Regions from separate parts of the Glutamicibacter sp. JL.03c genome, predicted to be linked through region 1. Evidence: predicted binding sites of a transcription regulator. Region 1 holds the regulator's gene; the other holds the start of a gene.
What was found. The regulator LexA, encoded in region 1, represses DNA repair genes until DNA is damaged. The targets are predictions, from matches to a motif close to TCGAACANNTGTTCGA.

Region 1 (9,710 bases):
CTGCCAAAGGCTGTCGTCCAAGAGCGCTACGAGCGTCTTACCGCATTGCAGGATCGAATCGCCAAGGAAGAAAACGCGAGGCAACTGGGACGCACCGTGGAGGTCATGGTGACCGAACAGTCCGGGCGCAAGGCTGAGGAAACCCATCGCCTCGCTGGCCGTGCGCAGGATCAGCGACTCGTGCATTTCTCTGTGCCTGAAGGCGCAGAAGCGCCGCGACCAGGCGATCTGGTGACGTTGCCGGTGACTGAGGTTGCGGCCTTCCACCTGATCTCGGATCCAAGCATTGACCAATACTCGTTGCGCCGTTCCCGTGCCGGCGATGCGTGGGATCGATCCCAGGCAGAGAGCTGTGGCGTTCCAACTCCAGGAACCAGCAACGCAGCGGGGCGAACGAACCTTGGCATGCCGACCCTCAAGGTGCGCAGCTAACCCGATGGCCGCTACTAACTTGCCGGTCATCGCCATCGTCGGGCCCACCGGAACCGGTAAATCGGACCTGGCGATTGCACTGGCCCAGGAACTGGGCGGGGAAATTGTCAATTCCGACGCACTGCAGTTCTATCGCGGAATGGATATCGGCACAGCGAAACTGTCGGTCTCCGAACGCGGGGGCGTAGAGCACCATTTGATGGATATCCTGGACATTACGGAAGAGGCTTCAGTCGCTGCCTTCCAGGAGCAAGCGCGAGCACAATTCAGCCGCATTCGTGCTCGAGGCAAAATGCCGGTGATGGTTGGCGGGTCAGGGCTCTATGTCCGCGCAGCGCTGGATGTCATCGATTTTCCGCCTACTGATCCGGACGTCAGGAAGAAGCTGGAAGCAGAAGTGGAGCGGCAGGGCGATGGGGAGCTTCGCCGCCGCCTCGCCGCTGTGGACCCGGAGTCGGCGGCACGCAACCTGGATTTGCGCCGGGCCATCAGGGCGCTGGAAGTCTATGAAATCTCCGCGCGTCCGTTCAGCTCCTACATGCCACAGCGCGAGTACATCGCCCCGGCACTGCAGATCGGACTAAATTATGATCGTCCAGCGTTACATGAAGCATTGGAAGCACGTGTGTACAAAATGGATGCGATGGGACTGGCTGAAGAAGTAGCCGGATTGCTCGAACGCGGCTTGCGCGACGGCAAGACAGCCTCTCGTGCCATTGGATACCAGCAGTACACAGATTATCTAGACGGGACCATTACCAGGGCTGAAGCCATCAGCCAGACGGTGATAGCTACCAGGAAATTTGCCCGACGCCAGATCACATGGTTCAACGCAGACCCACGGGTCAGCTGGTTGAACCCCACCGAGCCGGACCTCATTGGCAAGGCACTTGCCTTGATCGGCAAGTCGTAAGAGGAACCACCATGCAAGGAGCATCGATGTACAGCACCGAACTGGGCCAACTGGCGGGACAGACCTTCGCCAAGGGGCACGCCACCGGAAACGACTTCGTTTTGATAGCGGACCCGGAGGCCGCGGTTGAGCTGACCGCTGAGCAGGTCGCAGCGCTGTGCCATCGACGCTTCGGCATTGGCGGCGACGGGCTCATCCGCGCAGTTCCGACCGCCAAAGTGCCCGGATACGAACAGCAGGTGACCGAGAATCCTGAGGCCTACTGGTTCATGGACTACCGCAACAGCGATGGGTCCATCGCCGAAATGTGCGGCAATGGGGTGCGCGCCTTCGCCCATTTCCTGATTGCTGAAGGCCTGGTGGATCTCCAGATTGGCCAGAGCATCTTCATCGGGAGCCGCGCTGGTGTCAAGACCATCACCAGGCTTGTCGAAGGCTACGCGGTGAATCTGGGGCCGTGGGGACTGATCTTCGAGGACAAGGCCGAAGCAGACTCCATCGATTCCATGGTCAAGCCTCGTGGCTGGGAGCAAGCCGTTCCAGCCTTGAGCATCACCATGGGCAACCCGCACACGGTAGTAGCCCTGCCCGATCTCGACATGCTTGAAAGCCTTGACCTGTTTGTCGAACCAGAAGTCGCGCCCAAGCCGGAGAATGGCACCAACGTCGAGTTCGTGGTTCCCAATGAGCCCCTGATCGAGGAAGACGGCGTGGCACAGGTGACGATGCGCGTTCACGAACGTGGCGTAGGGGAGACGCTGTCCTGCGGTACCGGTGCCTGTGCGGCAGCTGCTGCCGTTCGCTATTGGGCCCGTGGCACCGCGCTGATCAACCAGTGGGCCGTGTCGGTTCCAGGCGGCGTGGTCGGCGTTGAATTCCGCGCCAACGAACGTGGCGGCGAAGACACGATCCTTTCGGGTCCCGCGGAGATAGTGGCTCGGGGCGATATTGGCTCCAAATAGCAGGTAGAGCCAAAAACTGCAGGCATCTGTCCTCTGGACGGATGCCTGCAGTCGTCTAAAAGGTGAACTAAGCGGGGCGCGAAACCTTCAATACGCGGAAGGCCTTGGCCGTGGCCTCACGCGTCACGGACCAATCGGAGGGAAGCTGGCCGATCAGCCATTTCTGCAGCGAATCACTTCCCAGATTCTTTTGCACGACCAGCCAAGCTTCTCCGCCGGCTGCAAGTCGAGGCAGCCAAAGCATCAGCAGCTCGTGCAAGGCTTCCTTGCCGATGCGGATGGGCGGATTGGACCAGATCGTATCGAATTCGAGTGCTGCATCTACGGAATCGGGGGCCCCGACAACGACGTTGTCCAGGCCCAGACGCCGAGCATTGAGCCGAGTCAACTCGATGGAACGTTCATTGACATCGACTCCATGGACCGTAGACGCCGGCGACTGTTCAGCGGCAGTCAAGGTGATGGGACCCCAACCGCACCCGATATCCAATACCCGTCCGCGGGGCGTCGGTACATGCTGCAGCAACACCGCGGTGCCTTTATCCAAACCGGCCGGCGAGAAAATCCCTGCGGCAGTTTCAACCTTGCGTACCGTGCCGTTGAGTTCTACGTCGATAATGCGTCGTTCGTCTGCCGAAGCCGGGCTGGCGGTGAAGTAGTGATCCGAGGTCATAGCCAAAGTTTATCCTTGTGCATCCCGAGGCCAAAGACCAGTGCAATCAACGTGAGCAAAGCGATATAGGCAGCTAAGGCCATGACTGATAGAGTTTTCCCTATGACTTTCGTTTTCGTCTAATCCGTAACCGCCGTGGTTACCACGAGATCTTCTGCGCCGGCGCGCCATTTTGCCGTGCCCGCCTTGAACGATCCATAGGCAGCGAAGTCATTTTTAATTTCTGCAAGTCGTGCATCACACACTTGCCATTCGCCTTTGCTCCTCGGTAACCCCGCATTCACCTGCCTGCCTGTAGTTTTGAGCGCCGTCAAAAGGACCACGAATGTTTGATGAACCGACTGAACCCCATCGCGTCACGTCGCGAACTGGGGGTCACCCGCACTATTCTGGAATGCGAAGTACTTCTAAGGAGACCATGACTAACTCCGAGTCACACGAGCACGATTCGGCATCAATGGATGATGCCCAGATCCAGGCCGCAATCGACCGGATCCTCGAAGCTGATGAAGCCCAAAGCCCGCAAGTGCAACATTTCGGAGAAGAAGATTCCTCGATCTTCTCCGGACAAGCCACCGCACTGAACCGCTTCTCCTCAGGTTTCACCCAATACGATGGGGACCAAGACGACCTCGCGGAACGCCGCGCTCTTCGTCGTGTTGCCGGTTTATCCACCGAGCTGGAAGACGTTACCGAAGTCGAATACCGCCAGCTTCGCCTTGAACGCGTTGTCTTGGCTGGCATCTGGAGCGAAGGTACCGTCACGGACGCGGAAAATTCCCTGCGTGAGCTTGCCGCTTTGGCAGAAACCGCAGGTTCCGAGGTTCTCGACGGCGTCGTTCAGCGACGCAGCAAGCCGGATCCATCCACATTCCTGGGATCAGGCAAAGCCGAGGAGCTGCGAGGAATCGTTGCCTCCAACGGTGCCGATACTGTGGTGGTTGATGCCGAATTGGCACCCTCACAACGTCGTGCCCTCGAAGATATCGTGAAGGTCAAGGTCATTGACCGCACCAGCTTGATCCTGGATATTTTCGCCCAGCATGCGAAGTCCCGTGAAGGTAAAGCACAGGTCGAGCTAGCCCAGCTTGAATACCTCCTGCCACGTCTTCGTGGTTGGGGTGAATCGATGTCCCGTCAGGCTGGTGGACGCGTCGGTGCGGCCGGTGGCGGTATCGGTTCGCGTGGTCCCGGTGAAACCAAGATCGAAATGGACCGTCGTCGCATTCGTGACCGCATGGCGAAGCTGCGTCGTGAAATCAAGGCCATGAAGCCTGCGCGTGAAGCAAAACGAGCCAATCGCAAGCGCAATGAAGTACCTGCCGTGGCTATCGCCGGGTATACCAACGCTGGCAAGTCCTCTTTGCTCAACCGCCTGACCAACGCCGGCGTGCTGGTGGAAAACGCATTGTTCGCAACGCTGGATCCGACCGTGCGCCAGTCCTCGACTGAAGACGGGCTGACCTACACGCTGGCGGACACCGTCGGGTTCGTTTCGAACCTTCCCACTCAGTTGGTCGAAGCCTTCCGTTCAACTTTGGAAGAAATCGCCGATTCGGATCTCATCTTGCACGTCGTGGATGCCTCGCACCCCGACCCAGAGGGACAGATCCAGGCTGTTCGAACAGTACTTGGCGAAGTCGATGCATTGAATATCCCTGAAATCATCGTCCTGAACAAGGCAGATGTTGCGGATCCATGCGTCATTGAGCGCATCCGTAATCGCGAATCGAATACCTCAGTAGTGTCCGCGCACACGGGTGAGGGTATCGAAGAGCTGCTGGAGAAGATCAGCACTTCGATTCCACGCCCTGGCATTCAGCTGGAGGTCCTCATCCCGTATAACCGCGGGGATCTGATCGCCAAGTTGCACCAGAGCGAATCTGAGATCTTGCAGAGCGAACACCTGGAAAACGGCACTCGACTGATCGTGAAGGTTCGCGATTCACTCGCTGCAGAGTTGGAGACTTTCAACATTCATGGATAAGCAAGAGCAGGCCCTTGAGCTTCTTGAGGCCGCGGTAACTTCCATGGGCGGTGCCATGCGCACCGGCCAGCAGGAAATGGTCAAGCACGTGGTGACTGCCCTGGAAGACGAAGAGCATTTGCTGGTTCAAGCCGGTACCGGAACGGGAAAGTCCATGGGCTATCTCATTCCAGCGCTCGCGCATGCGCAAACTAGCGCCAAGCCGGTCATTGTTTCCACCGCAACTCTCGCATTGCAATCGCAGATTGTCGGTCGCGATGTGCCGCGGTTACTTGAATCGCTCAAGGGCAAGCTCTCCCGGCCCATGGATGTTGCCCTGCTTAAGGGCCGCTCCAACTACCTGTGCCAATACAAGCTCGGCGGGGGATACCCCGACGATGAAGGCACATTGTTCTCGATGGACGAGCCAGCGGTCCCCGCAAGCACGACGTATTCGCCACTGGCAAGCGAAGTGATGAAGCTTCGAGACTGGGCTGAGCGCACGGATACCGGTGACCGGGACGAGCTGGTGCCCGGCGTCAGCGACAAAGCGTGGAAGCAAGTCTCGGTATCCGCGATGGAGTGCTTGGGTTCTCAAAAGTGCCCCATGGCCGACGAATGCTTTTCGGAGATGGCACGCGCTCGTGCGGCAGAATCCGATGTGGTGATCACGAATCACGCATTGCTGGCGGTTTCTGCCTTTGAGGGGTTGTCGGTACTGCCTGATTTTGATGTCGCGATTATTGACGAGGCCCATGAGCTTCAGGATCGTGTGACCAGTTCCGTATCTGGTGCTCTGTCCGCGCGAACGGTGATGACTGCTGCTGGTGGCGCCAAACGGCACTGCGGTGTGAACGTTGATGAAATGGTCAAGGCAGCGAACCGACTGGAGAAGTCCCTGACTGGGATTCCTACTGGGTTGTTGGAACATGGCCTGCGTGAAGATATGGGAATCGCGCTTAACGACATCGTTGAACAGGCGCGGCTGGCCTTGGCCTTGTCCAAGCCAGAAGCCAATGCGCCTGCTGACGGCGGACGTCAGACGGCACGCTCCCAGCTGCAGGCCGTCATGGATGACGCCATTCGAATGCTTGAATCCGAAGAACGACGAGAAGTTCTCTATACGACGCGCCCTCGGGAATTTGTCGAAGGCCGTGGCTATGTTGAGGCGGAAGAGTCCCAACCTGCAACGTTGAACGTAGCACCGCTATCGGTGGCAGGAAAACTCCGCGAAGGCCTTTTTGATGGCCGTACCGTGGTGCTCACCAGCGCGACCTTGGCCATCGGATCCCAGTTTGATGCGGTGGCCGGTTCGCTAGGGCTGATGGGGGCCGGCGCTCCGTCATGGACCGGTGTTGATGTGGGCAGCCCATTTGATTATCCGAAGCAGGGCATCTTGTACGTCGCCAAGCACCTGCCAAAACCGGGCCGCCAACTCGCAGCCGAGACGCTGGACGAAATTGAAGATCTGATCAAAGCGTCCGGTGGTGGAGCTTTGGCGCTCTTCACATCGAAGCGTTCGGCTGAAGAAGCTGCAAGCATTTTGCGGGAGCGCCTGGACGTAGACATCTTGTGCCAGGGCGAAGCGAGCATGAAATCCTTGGTGGAGCAGTTTGCGGCCGAGCGCGATACCTGTCTTTTCGGCACGATGACGCTGTGGCAGGGAGTCGATGTTCCAGGGGATTCCTGCCGTTTGGTCATCATCGACAAGATTCCATTCCCGAGACCTGACGATCCAATTTCGAAGGCTCGAACCGAGGACGTCGCCAAACATGGTGGCAATGGATTCATGCAGGTCTCTGCCACGCATGCCGCGATTCGCTTAGCTCAGGGAGCCGGTCGATTGATCCGTTCGGTCAACGACCGTGGCGTGGTTGCCATCCTTGATTCGCGAATGGCTACGGCGCGTTATGGCAGCTTCCTGAAGGCTACTCTGCCTCCGATGTGGCCGACCGTGGACAAGAAGGTTATCTCCGGGGTTCTGGAGCGGTTGAAGCCCGCTGAAAAGTAGGCTTCAGCTTGTGGGCCCCGAATCTGGTGTCCATGGCTAGCTGAGTGTACTAATGTCTGTGCCACGGGGAAGTCCGAGAACCGGAAGGCAAGATGAAGTCCATGAAGGAGCTGGCGCGTGCCGCGGCCGAAGATACGCACGCCCGTTTTGGCCATAGGCTATTTAGCCTGCCAGGTACGTGGATCGGCCGTCCGTATAGTCTTCGGCACCAGTTGCGCGACGGAAGCATGCTCAGCGATATCAACGGTTTTTCGCATCCGTTTGTTGAGTGGAACTACTGGTGGCAGGCCCACTACTTGGATGCCATAATCGATGACGGGTTGGCTTATTTGGCCGATGGCGACCACGGTGCTGCCCAGAACGAATTACGCCGGGCCAAAGACTTGCTGGCTGGCATCCGAGTGCGGAACTTCGGGGTACTCCCCAACTATTTCTTTGACGATATGGCATGGCTGGCTTTGGCTTGCCAACGGCTGGTTGGTTTTTCGCGACAGGTTGAAGGACGCAGCCATCGCCGTGCCAAACAGGCCGTGACAACCTTGCGCAAGCAACTCGAAGGCGGCATTGATGACGTCTTGGACGGTGGCCTGTACTGGTCGCGTAAGCGAGACTTCAAGAATGTTCCGGCCAATGCTCCGGCCGCGCTATTTTTCGCGCGCAGCGGTGACCGCGATCAGTCCCGAAGGCTCCTCGACTGGATGCGGACTAAGCTTTTTAGCGGCCACCAGGGACTGTATTTGGACGGACTGCGAATTACTTCCTCAGGGCACAAGATGGAAGAAGCGCTGTACACCTACAACCAGGGGCCAATACTTGGAGCGTTGCTTGAGCTGGGCACTGCCGTCGATTTGGACCACGCCGCAACGCTGGTTCGGGCTACTCGTCGGCACCTGGCTGATGAATCCGGGATTCTGCCGGTAAACGGAGGAGGAGACGGTAATCTGTTTGCCGGAATTCTCTGCCGCTATTTGGCCCTGTGCGTGAATGACGAGCGCTTGGATCATGAAGTTCGAGATATGGCTCAGCAGATGATTTCGTCAACCGCAGGCAGTCTTGTCGATGACGAGCCCCGGCGGCTCTCAGCAGCAGTTCAGCGATGGATGGTCTTCAGCGCTGCGGATCGATGCGATTCGAAGTGAAAACCTGTAGATAGCAAACACGGAAACGGCGCCGATGCTCATGCATCGGCGCCGTTTTGAGATGTGGTTAGAGCGAGCGCATCACGGAAACAACACGACCCATGATCTTTGCAGCATCGCCAAGAATCGGCTCGTAGCGCGAGTTCTGCGGAAGCAGCCAGGTGTGCCCATCGCGCTGCCGGAAGGTCTTGACGGTAGCTTCCTCATCGAGCAGCGCAGCGACGATATCACCGTTCTCTGCATTTTGCTGACGTCGGACGACCACCCAGTCCCCATCACAGATGGCTGCATCAACCATGGAATCACCAGAAACCTTGAGCATGAATAGTTCGCCGTGTCCGACCAACTGGCGAGGCAACGAGAAAACATCTTCAACGGACTGATCGGCAAGGATCGGACCACCGGCGGCGATTCGTCCTACCAGTGGGACCATCGTGGTGTCAGCGGACGTGCTGAGCTCGATCACCATCGCATCCTCGGCGGCCTTGGTGTCAGCAGCCTCTGCGGTCGCCGGATTCTCTGCATCATCCGCGAGCTGTAGTGGCAACAGAATTTCCATGGCGCGCGGACGGCGTGGATCTCGGCGAATGTATCCAAGCTTTTCGAGCTGGCTCAACTGGTGAGTGACGCTTGAGAGGCTCTTGAGTCCTACAGAGTCGCCAATCTCACGCATGGATGGTGGATAGCCGTTCTTGCCGATTGCTCGCTGGATGGTTTCCAGGATCTTCTTTTGGCGAATCGTCAGCGAGCGTGCATTCGATCGGGGAGTGCGTTGTGAAGCTGACATGAGATTTTGCCTTCCCTAGCTATCTGACGAAAGTTCAGTGGTCCAAACTGTCGGAGCCAGATGGTGTGATGTTTTCATTGCTCGTCTACTTCGAAATCTTAGTGGATAAGCGAGCTTCTTTCAAAGATTTGTTCGAAAACTTCTGGACAAGTCGGACGAAGCTCTGTTAGAACAGATGTACTAGTTTCGAACACTTCTTCGAAGCGTAGATATCGAATACAACTTCGCACCACTCGATAAACTTGAGGAGATAAGGTCATGGCAACTGTCGCGCTTGACTCAAATCAAACCCGGACTCCAATGAAGATCCGCATCAACCGCCGTGGTTGGGCGGTATTGGTAGGCATTCCCGTATTTGCACTCACTGTTGCAGCCGCATTCTTCTTCTCGATGTTTGCCTCCAATGCTCACGCATCCTCTGAACTGCCAACGGGTGTCGAAACAATTGACGTGACTGTTATTCCTGGTGACACCGTCTGGAGCCTTGCCAAGGAGTACTCGCAGGGCTATGACGTCACTTCGGCAGTCAACCACATCTCGGAACTCAATTCCCTGCAGGGGAGCGAAATCCACGTGGGCGACTCGCTGTCGATTCCAGTCCTCGCTGGCTAAGGACTCGAAGTGAGTCGGGGGATTGTTACCTTCACTCGTAGCGGATTCACCCGCGAAGCTGGTCCCCACGTAGACTAATTGCGTGAATGACCGCAGTGAACTTTTGAGTCAGCTGCCCTTGCGTGAGAATCTCCGCGGGCTATCCCCATATGGCGCACCGCAAATCGACGTGCCCATCCAGCTGAATGTCAACGAGAACACCCATCCGCTTCCTC
Region 2 (9,710 bases), 710 kb from region 1:
TATAGGACGTGTCTTCGTCGAAGTAGAAGAAGTCGTAGTCGCGAATCCCGTTTTGCGGGTCTTTGCCTTCCAGTACGTTCCATACCGTTTGGAATAGCTCACCTGTAGTCAGCCACCAGTCAGAGAGGCGGAGCTGCGGGCGAGCTGGAGTATTTGCCGGTTGATCGGGTTGGCTTGGACGCAGGTTAGGAAAAGTTTTTCATCTTGTGTGCTCACCGGTGGTTGCCCCAAAAATCAGGTATCTGCCTTATTGGACCAATGTAGCTGCAGGGAAAGCCCTGCCTGCGGGCTAGTTCATCAGGCTCCGCGCTGATCCAGCCCTTCAGCTTCCATGCGCTTGGCGAGTTCACCAAGGCTTTCGCTCTTGGGTGCCCCCTCGGCGAATTTTGGCCGATAGCTGGGTTGCGGCCGGCTCTGCTCTTCAAGGTATCCGGCCGCAGGCAGCGTTTCTGGCTGATGCAGGTCCCAGGCGTTCAGCGCCTGCAAGGAAATGCCGCGTGGCCCGGTACGCCGGGTGACCCCGTGGATGAGCAGCATGCGGGTGGAGAAAAGCAGCGGCCCGGTGCGTTGCTGCGTGTCATCGAAGAAAGTGGCATCGATGCAGCCGGTGCCGTCATCCACGGAAATGAAGACCACTCGCTTTCCACCTCTCATGGGAGGAGTCTGTGTGGCCACGCGTACCCCGGCGACCAGCACTTCGGTTCCGTTGCGCAAGTGCAGCAACTCGGCCGCTTGGGTCATGGGCAGATGCGCCAGGCGTTGCCGGTAGGAGGAGATCAGGTGCTCGCTGGCATCCAAGTGCATCAGGTCCAGTTCGGTACGTACTACTTCGGCAGGTTCCAGCTCAATCCCCGTGGCTTTGATGTGTTCGATTTTCCCAAGGTCGAGGGCCAGCTGTCCGGGTCCCGGACGGTATTTGGCCGGAAGGGAGCTATGCGCCATGGATTGGGTATGGGCGATGGTGTCGGCACGTGAGGTTCCTGCAAGCAGGGAATCGAAGACTCCGAGGGCTGCAAGATTCTGGTAGGTACGGCGCGAGAGTCCTGCGCGGGCTCGGACATCGGCAAGGTGCTCGTAGGGCTGGCCGGCCACGAGGCGTTGCACTTCGCGTTCGCTCATCTGGTGGATATCGCGGAAGGCCAGGCGGATTCCATAGCGTCCGGGACGCAGCGAGCTGGGTGCGCGGGGCACCACTGGGAGCTTCGAAGGAGCAGATTCGAAAACTCGTTCGACTCGATAGTGCCCCGTGGAGCGATTGATATCCAGTGGGAGGATGGGAACGCCCATGCGGCGGGCTTCGGAGACCAGCAGCCGCTTGGGATACATCCCCGGGTCGTGTTCCCAGATCCCGGCAAGGAAGGCCTCGGGGTGATGCGCCTTGAGCCAGGCCGAGTGGTAGGTGGGTACGGCAAAGGCAGCCCCGTGGGCTTTGCAGAATCCGAAGGATCCGAAACCGGCCAGCACCTTCCAGACCTTGTCGATCGTCTCCTGGCTATAACCGCGCTTAGTTGCTTCGATGCGCACATAGCGTTCCACTGCTGGTTCCTTCTCGGGATTGCCGAGCAGCCGCCGATAGACATCGGCCATCCCCAGAGTGCAGCCGGTCATCACGTGCAGGATGCGCAGGATCTGCTCGTGGAAGACGGTGACCCCGTGGGTTTCGGCGAGCGCTGGCTTCAGGTCCGGGTGCAGGAACTGCTCGGGGGCGAAGCCGTGGCGGTGTTCCAGGTAGGGCTTGACCATATTCGATTGCATGGGACCCGGGCGGAACAGGGAGATGTCAATGATCAGGTCGTTGAATTCGCGGGGCGCGAGCTTGCCGACCAGTTCGCGCTGCCCCGGGGATTCGATCTGGAAGCAGCCCAGCGTATGGGTGGAGCGGATCAATTCGAAGGTGGGTTCGTCATCCAGCGGCACCCTGGCCAGGTCGATCACTCCGGTGGCGTCGATGTAGCTGTCGTCGGCATGCCCGCCGGCGCGAGCTGCCTGCTCTTTGCTCGGGTGCAGGCGGGCGATCTCCTCGAGCGTGTAGGCGATGGCTGATTGCATGCGCACCCCGAGCACGTCGAGCTTAATCAAGCCCATCAGGTCCATGTCGTGCTTGTCGAATTGGCTCATCTGCAGCCCGATGCCCGAGGGCTGGACCGGGGTGCGGTCCAGCAGGCTCGCGTCGGAGAGGATCACCCCGCAGGGATGCATGGAAATATGCCGGGGCAGCCGGTCCAGGCGCTCGGTGGCGTCGATGAGGATATCGAGCTGCGTGTCATCGGTGATGCGCTCGGCCAGGGCGGCCAGTTCGGGTTTCTCGGTGAGCGCTTCGCGGAATGAGGAGGCGGAGAAGCGCCAGAGCTGCTTGGCGATTTCGTCTACCTGCTCTTGTTCGATGCCAAGGGCGGATCCTGCATCGCGTACTGCGCCGCGGGCCCGGTAGGCGTTCTGCATGCTCATCAGGCTGACGCGTTCTTCTCCGAAGGTGGAGAAGATCTTGTGATAGATCTCGTGGCGGCGGGCTGATTCCACGTCGATGTCGATATCAGGCAAAGTGGTTCGAGTGTCTGACAGGAAGCGTTCGAACACGAGGTCGTGAGCTAGAGGATTCACCTGGCTGATACCCAGCAGGTAGTTCACCAACGAGGAGGCACCCGAACCGCGGGCCGCGACGCGTACCCCCATCTCGGTGATGAGGTTGACGGTTTCGGCCACGGTGAGGAAGTAGCCGGCGAAGTCCAGTCGCTGGATCACGCCCAGCTCGAGGTTCAGCTGTTTTTCAATCAGGCATCGGTCGGTATCAGGCAGCAGGCGCGGGACCGCAGCGTAGACGCGTTCGGTCAGTTCCTGCATGGCTGGCCGGTAGAGTCCGATGACTTTCGCCTCAGGGATCACCGGCTTCTTCCAGCCGAGGTCTGCGACGGGGTCCATGGCTGCCCATCGGGCGAGCTGTTCGGTATCGCGCAGCATCTGATGGGCCCAATGCCGCTCGGTGGCATTGCCGATTTCGGTGGCCAACTGGTGCATCTGCTGCGGGGTTTTGAGCCAGCCCTGGCCATTGGGCTGGCAGGAGTCCAGGTTTTTCAAGCTGTGCAGGGTGCGCGCGGAGTCAAGAATATCCGCGGTGACAGCTCCGTCGGGATCTACGTAGCGCACCGCGTTGGTGAGCACGGTTTTGATCTGCCATTCGTGGGCATAGCGCAACATGCGCGCGGCCTCGCCGAGGCTATAGCGCGAACCGTGCGACGAGAGGTAGGTGGTGATCTCGACCCGCAGCATCTTCCCCACCCGCTTTTTCCAATCGGCCATGAGGGTACGCGCTTGGGTGTATTTTCCCTTGAGAATCGCTCTGGCTACGTCGGATTCGCCGCCGAGCAGGATTATCAGATTGCCGCTGCGGCCTAATTGAGCAACCTGCCGGGCGCTCAGTCCGGGGACGCCATGCGCCGTGCTGTGCGCGAGGGTAATTGCCCGGCATAAGGCAGCGTAGCCAGCTCCTGCACAGCCTCCGCGAGCCAGCAGGGTGATTCTTCCGAGGGTTTCTCCGGCAGAGTCGAGCACCGCGAGGTTGACTCCGAGGATCGGTGCCAGCCCTTCAGCCATGCAGGCCGCCACGTGCTTAACCGCGCCATACAGCCCATCCCGGTCGGTCAGCGCCAGCATCTGTGCGCCGTGCGCTTTGGCTGCTTGCGCCAGGGCGCGCGGGTGCGACACCCCATAGTGGGCGCTATAGGAAGAACTGACATTCAAATGGGTGAAGCTCATTGCGGTCCTTCGAAGATATGTTCCCCTGCCGTCAGCCTAGGCGCTGCGAGCCAGGGACTCATGCACACGCACCAGTCGCCAGCGTTCGGTTTGCGCGTCAAAACTGACGTCAACGCTGTGCACCTGCCGGGGGCCGCGCACCGCAACCAGTTGCAGCCGCCACATCTCATAGTCGGCGATTCCTGCGCCGATTCCACGCGGAATCCGCAGGTTTTCGTCCCACCATTTGCGGCGCTCGAACCAGCGTTGAGGTTCGGCAGCCAGGCGATAGTCCTGCCCTTGCCACCTCACGCGCAACGGCATTCCGTTCGCCGCACAGGCAACCTCGATTAACTCGGTGAACATCCCCACGTGTGCACTCCTTACCTAATAGAACCATTCTATTCGAACACGTATTCGAATGACAGTTACACTAGTCAAACGCACCGACAGTTTGGGTCAGCCGGGTGCATTCAAGGGCAAACCGCAGCCCCTTACCCGAAGAGCGGGACATGAGTCCTTGTTGCCCCGCTGCTTCTCGTGCGTTCCAAGGTAGCTCCTAATGGGGACTATCAAATAAAACACTCACACTTGGCTGATCTGGTCAGGAGCGAACCCCTGCGTGCGAAGGAATAGTCAAACAGCCATAAAGGGAATCTCGGCCAGTCGCGTCGCGAAGGCCATCGACCAATTTTTGCTCATGGACCGGTGAAGCAAACCCATGACGCCTTGCCATCCGGGAATGGCGCAGAAAGCAATAATCATTGACGAAGTCCTCGCCCGCAGGGATCGGCTGTGACTTTTGATTTCGTTTGGCGGTTAATTGCACCGAGAAATGGCGGATCCAGTTGCGTTTCCCGCGGAGATTAGGAGCGCAGCCCTCTGGGATCAGACCCATCGGGTTCTTCTTTTTGCCACTCAGGTGCGCCACGCGTATTCAACGTCCAAGGGCATTGCATCTAGGTGCCGGGCATATAGTCATCACCCAGTGTATAGTCATTACATGCTGACCATTTCAAATCGCGTGGACGTGATGAACCGCCTAGGGCGGGCACTGGCTGATTCCACTCGTTCCCGCATCCTCCTGTCCTTACTGGAGAAACCGGGCTATCCTGCCCAGCTAGCCCGCGATCTTGGACTGACACGCACGAATGTTTCGAATCATCTGGCGTGCCTACGCGGGTGCGGAATTGTCGTCGCTGAAGTCGAGGGACGGCAAACACGTTATGAAATTGCTGATCCTCATTTGGCTGCCGCGTTGATTGCCTTGGTTGACGTGACGCTAGCGATTGACAACAGCGCGCCGTGCATTGATGTTTCTTGCACTGTTCCAGGTTGCTGCACCCCAAAGGAAAATCCATGAACCTGGCACTTCTGACTCCAGCGCGCCGAAATGTTCTGCAACGGCGCATTCGCGTGATCGTGGCAATCACTATCACCTGGAACGTTATCGAAGCGGTGGTTGCCCTCATCGCTGGCGGCGTGGCATCATCAGCCGCGCTAGTCGGCTTTGGACTTGACTCGATTGTTGAAGTGCTCTCAGCTGCCGCCATCGCTTGGCAGTTCGCTGCACCCGATCCCGAGGGGCGAGAAAAAACAGCCCTGCGAGTTATCGCTATCTCGTTCTTCGCATTAGCTGCCTATGTTTCTGTTGACGCGGCGCTTTCCCTGACTGGCATCAGGGAACCAGAACACTCCATTGCGGGGATCATCCTGGCCGCAGTGAGTTTATCGGTCATGCCTTTTCTGAGCTTGCTTGAACGTCGAACAGGCCGTGAGCTGGGGTCGGCCTCGGCAATAGCCGATTCGAAACAAACTCTCATTTGCTCTTACCTGTCGGTGGCTCTGCTGGTCGGTTTGCTACTCAACAGCCTGTTGGGTTGGGCGTGGGCCGATTCGGTGGCCGCGCTAGCAATTGCATTTGTAGCAGTGCGCGAAGGCATCGAAGCATGGCGCGGGGATACGTGCTGCACTACCCCCGTCGCGGTATTGACGGGGGAAAATAGCCCTGACAGTTGCAAGGATCCATGTTGCGATTCCAAATAAGACAAGAGAGTTTGCGTTCATGAAGATACTGCTGACCCTCGGTTAACCAGGCGTTGAATCGGCAATGCCGTCACGATCAAATGACCTGCTGCATTAAAACCCGTGCAAGTGCTGTCACTGCTCTTCTTGGCCATCGCCGGTCAACGGCATCTGGCTGCATTGAGTGCAGGACTCGAGGGCACGACTAGGCAGTTCCGTCATTTTGCGAGGGATGACAAGACTGCCTGGGGGGGCAATGCCCGCCTCGAAACATCCCTGCATTATTCGCCTCCCGGTCGTCTTGAGGCAAGACCTATCCAGTTGCTGCTGCTTGGCAACTTGAAGGACTGCCAGCCAACTGGTTTATGCGCCTTATGGGGCACACTTGCTGTGCTCCCCACCCACCTCCAGGAACGAGCCACCCCGACATAAGTTCTGGCGGATATCGCCTTCGCTCCCCCGGAGCGCTGCATCAATGCGGCGCGTGCACCCTGGCTCGCAATCCAAGCGCCGCTTTCCGTACAAACTCGCGCACAGGATGCAGGAATCTTGCGCACCACGGCAAAAGAAGCGGATGAGGGCTGAGTAATTGCCCGTTCGCATAGGCTCTGCGCGAAACTTCCGGGTCATGATCGGCCCAATGCTCGATTCGCACCGAACGCACCGATAGCATCGAGACAGCAACCATCAAACGTTCCAGGAGTTAAATCCCATGCCTCATAAGGTCAAAGCCGTTATTTCCCGTGTCAAGGACGCACCCGTAGAGGTTGTCGACATCATCGTTCCGGACCCAGGTCCCGGAGAAGTAGTCGTCGACGTGCTCACCACCGGCGTCTGCCACACCGACCTGCACTACAAGCTCGGCGGTATCGGCGACGAGTACCCCTACCTGCTGGGCCACGAGTCCACCGCAGTGGTCAGCCAGATCGGCAAGAACGTCACCAACGTCAAGGTCGGCGACCGCGTCATCCTGAACTGGCGCGCAGTCTGCGGCCAGTGCCGCGCCTGCGCCAAAGGCCAGCCGAAGTACTGCTTCAACACCTTCAATGCCACCCAGAAGATGACCCTCGAAGATGGCACCGAGCTTTCCCCTGCTTTGGGCATTGGCTCCTTCGCCGAGAAGACCCTGGTCCATTCCGGCCAGTGCACCATCGTGGATGAGGACGCCGATCCAGCCGCCGTGGGTCTGCTCGGCTGTGGTGTCATGGCCGGCATCGGCGCTGCCATCAACACCGGCGAGGTCAGGCGCGGCGAGTCCGTCGCCGTGATCGGCTGCGGTGGCGTTGGCGCGGCTGCTGTCGCCGGCGCCCAGCTGGCCGGCGCAACCACCATCATCGCGGTGGACGTCAATGTGGACAAGCTGGAGGGCGCCAAGAAGTTCGGTGCCACCCACACCGTTGATTCTTCCAAGGTCGACGCCGTGGAAGCGATCCAGGAATTGACCGGCGGCTTCGGCGCCGACGTGGTGATCGACGCAGTAGGCCGCCCGGAAACCTACAAGCAGGCGTTCTACGCCCGCGACTTGGCTGGCCGCGTGGTGCTCGTGGGCGTGCCTACCCCGGAGATGAAGCTGGAACTGCCATTGCTCGATGTCTTTGGCCGTGGCGGCTCCCTGAAGAGCTCCTGGTACGGCGACTGCCTGCCAAGCCACGACTTCCCAATGCTGGTGGAGCAGTACAAGCTCGGCCGACTGGATCTGGATTCCTTCGTGACCGAACGCATCACCATCGACCAGATCGAGGAAGCATTCAGCAAGATGCACGAAGGAACCGTGTTGCGTTCGGTGGTGGAACTCTAATGTCCGCACGCATCGAAAACGTCATCACTTCCGGAACCTTTTCCCTGGATGGCGGCACCTGGGACGTCGACAACAATGTCTGGATCATCGGTGATGATTCAGAGGTCATGGTCATCGACCCAGCTCACGACATCAAAAAGATCCAGGAAGCCGTCGGCGAACGCGAGGTGATGGCAGTTCTGCTCACGCACGGGCATGATGACCACATCCGCGCAGCTGGCGAATTCTCGGACATTGTCGATGCACCGCTGTTCCTCAACCCGGAGGATCGCATGCTCTGGGAAGCTGTTTATCCCGAGCGCGACGTGGACGCGGAAATCAGCGATGGGGACACCTTCACCATTGCTGGCACGACGCTCACCGCGATGCACACCCCTGGGCATTCGCCTGGCTCCACCTGCTTCTACGCAGAAGACCTGGGTGTGTTGTTCAGCGGAGACACGCTGTTTAACGGTGGACCTGGTGCTACCGGCCGCAGCTACTCGAGCTTCGAAACGATTATCGAATCAATCCGAACCAAGCTACTGGGCCTGCCGGAGCAGACCGTAGTCAACACCGGTCACGGTGATGCCACCACCATCGGCGCCGAGGCACCGAACCTGGAGGAATGGATCAAGCGCGGGCACTAACCAGCATGCTGCGGGGCAGGGGCAGTCGGCCATGGCGGTCGGTTGCCCCTGTGCTTTAATTTCTTTCGCCAGAGAATCAGTACTTCAGCGGTGCTCGCGTGGCAAGATTAATCCCATGCCTGCACTTAAACGTCGCAAACCCGTGTTTCCATTGCTTATTGCCGCCGCAATGCTCTTAATTGCCGGCATCGCCGTGCTCTGGTGGGATAGCCAGCAAGAAGTCGTTCTCTACATCGGATCCTATGAACCGCTGGAAGCTGGCTCTGGGTTCTACATTGGCCCGGGCCCCGCCGAAATCATCGGCTGGGTTCTGGCATTGCTCGGCGTTGGCGCGCTAGGCGTTGCCGCCGGATCGCTGCTTAGCCAGCTCGCTCCCTTCAAAGCCTGGTTCCTGGTTGCAGGACTGCTGCTGGCGGCAGCAGGCCTGGCAGCGATGATATGGGATTACAACCAGGTCCGGACCTTTGGCTGGTTTGCCTATGCGCCGTTGAGCAAATCAGAATTCCATCCGGCCAGCGCAACCCTGATCCTGGGCAAACTGGGGATAGCCGCCGGAACTTTCCTGGCCGCCAGCTACATGGGATTGCGGCACAGTTCCGCGCTCACCGGATCAGCTGCCAGCGACTAGAACAGCGAGTTGCTGTGCTCGTCAATCAGCTGCGGCGAATTATTGCGCACGTTGCCCACAGCGGTATCAACCTCATGCATTGTCCATTCGGAGGCGACGTCAAAAGCCTGGGCACGGATCTGCTCAATCAGCCCTTCGCCATCTTCCTCGTCCGGATTCATCCAGCGGCCCATCATCTGAGAATCCAACGGAATTGGCAGGCGATCATGCAGCTCGGCTAATTCCCCCAGCACCCCGGGCTCCTCCGCCGACGGGGAATCCATGGTCATGATCGAAGTCGAAAGGATCCAGCTGCCGTCTTCGTCCTTCCACCACTCATAGAGGCCGGCGAAGAAGATGAGCTTCCCGTCTTCGCGGTGCACGTAGAAGGGCCTTTTCTTGTTTCCTTCCTTCTTCCATTCGTAGTAGCCTTCCACCGGCACCACCGCGCGGCGCTTTTTCACCGCGGCGCGGAAAGTCGGTTTGCTGCTGGCGGTTTCGCTGCGCGCGTTGAAGGCGCGCACGCCCACGGCGAGTTCCTTTGCCCACCCGGGCACCAGGCCCCAGCGGGCCACGTGGATCTGGCGGTGCAACTGGCCGTCGATGAGACGCTCGAGCACAATGGGCACGTCGGTGGTCGGGGCGACGTTCCACGACTGGCGCAGCTCCAAGTTGGCGTCTGCCTCGGCTTCAGCTTCGGCCACCAGGTCGCCGATCGCCTTGGCCATCACATACCGTCCGCACATCATCTGCTCCTTCGCACCGGAAATCTGCTCCCCAGTCTAGCTATCAACGCGCTGGAAATCAGCGAAGTTTTTCGCGTTATTCGGGAACAAAGCCAACAACGTCGCCGTTACACCTAGCATGAGCAACGAATTGAACCTTGACCAGTATGTTCCTGCCGCCGGTGGCGTCACCA

Region 2: a site for LexA is predicted at 4,138-4,153, ahead of OF385_RS08435 (DUF6504 family protein). Genes of this name have one in related genera too.

What each region holds. Positions count from the first base shown of each region.
Region 1 is NZ_CP107575.1:1,124,110-1,133,819, forward strand. It holds gene miaB (tRNA (N6-isopentenyl adenosine(37)-C2)-methylthiotransferase MiaB) at 1-432, shown strand, start outside; gene miaA (tRNA (adenosine(37)-N6)-dimethylallyltransferase MiaA) at 437-1,345, shown strand; gene dapF (diaminopimelate epimerase) at 1,372-2,307, shown strand; gene OF385_RS05210 (class I SAM-dependent methyltransferase) at 2,375-2,980, opposite strand; gene hflX (GTPase HflX) at 3,306-4,967, shown strand; gene OF385_RS05220 (ATP-dependent DNA helicase) at 4,960-6,957, shown strand; gene OF385_RS05225 (glycoside hydrolase family 76 protein) at 7,059-8,096, shown strand; gene lexA (transcriptional repressor LexA) at 8,164-8,883, opposite strand; gene OF385_RS05235 (LysM peptidoglycan-binding domain-containing protein) at 9,142-9,495, shown strand; gene OF385_RS05240 (histidinol-phosphate transaminase) at 9,578-9,710, shown strand, end outside.
Region 2 is NZ_CP107575.1:1,832,871-1,842,580, forward strand. It holds gene OF385_RS16735 (nucleotidyltransferase family protein) at 1-184, opposite strand, end outside; gene OF385_RS08430 (DNA polymerase III subunit alpha) at 298-3,753, opposite strand; gene OF385_RS08435 (DUF6504 family protein) at 3,790-4,098, opposite strand; gene cmtR (Cd(II)/Pb(II)-sensing metalloregulatory transcriptional regulator CmtR) at 4,736-5,095, shown strand; gene OF385_RS08445 (cation transporter) at 5,092-5,778, shown strand; gene OF385_RS08450 (S-(hydroxymethyl)mycothiol dehydrogenase) at 6,470-7,555, shown strand; gene OF385_RS08455 (MBL fold metallo-hydrolase) at 7,555-8,184, shown strand; gene OF385_RS08460 (hypothetical protein) at 8,300-8,812, shown strand; gene OF385_RS08465 (SOS response-associated peptidase) at 8,809-9,537, opposite strand; gene OF385_RS08470 (mycoredoxin) at 9,656-9,710, shown strand, end outside.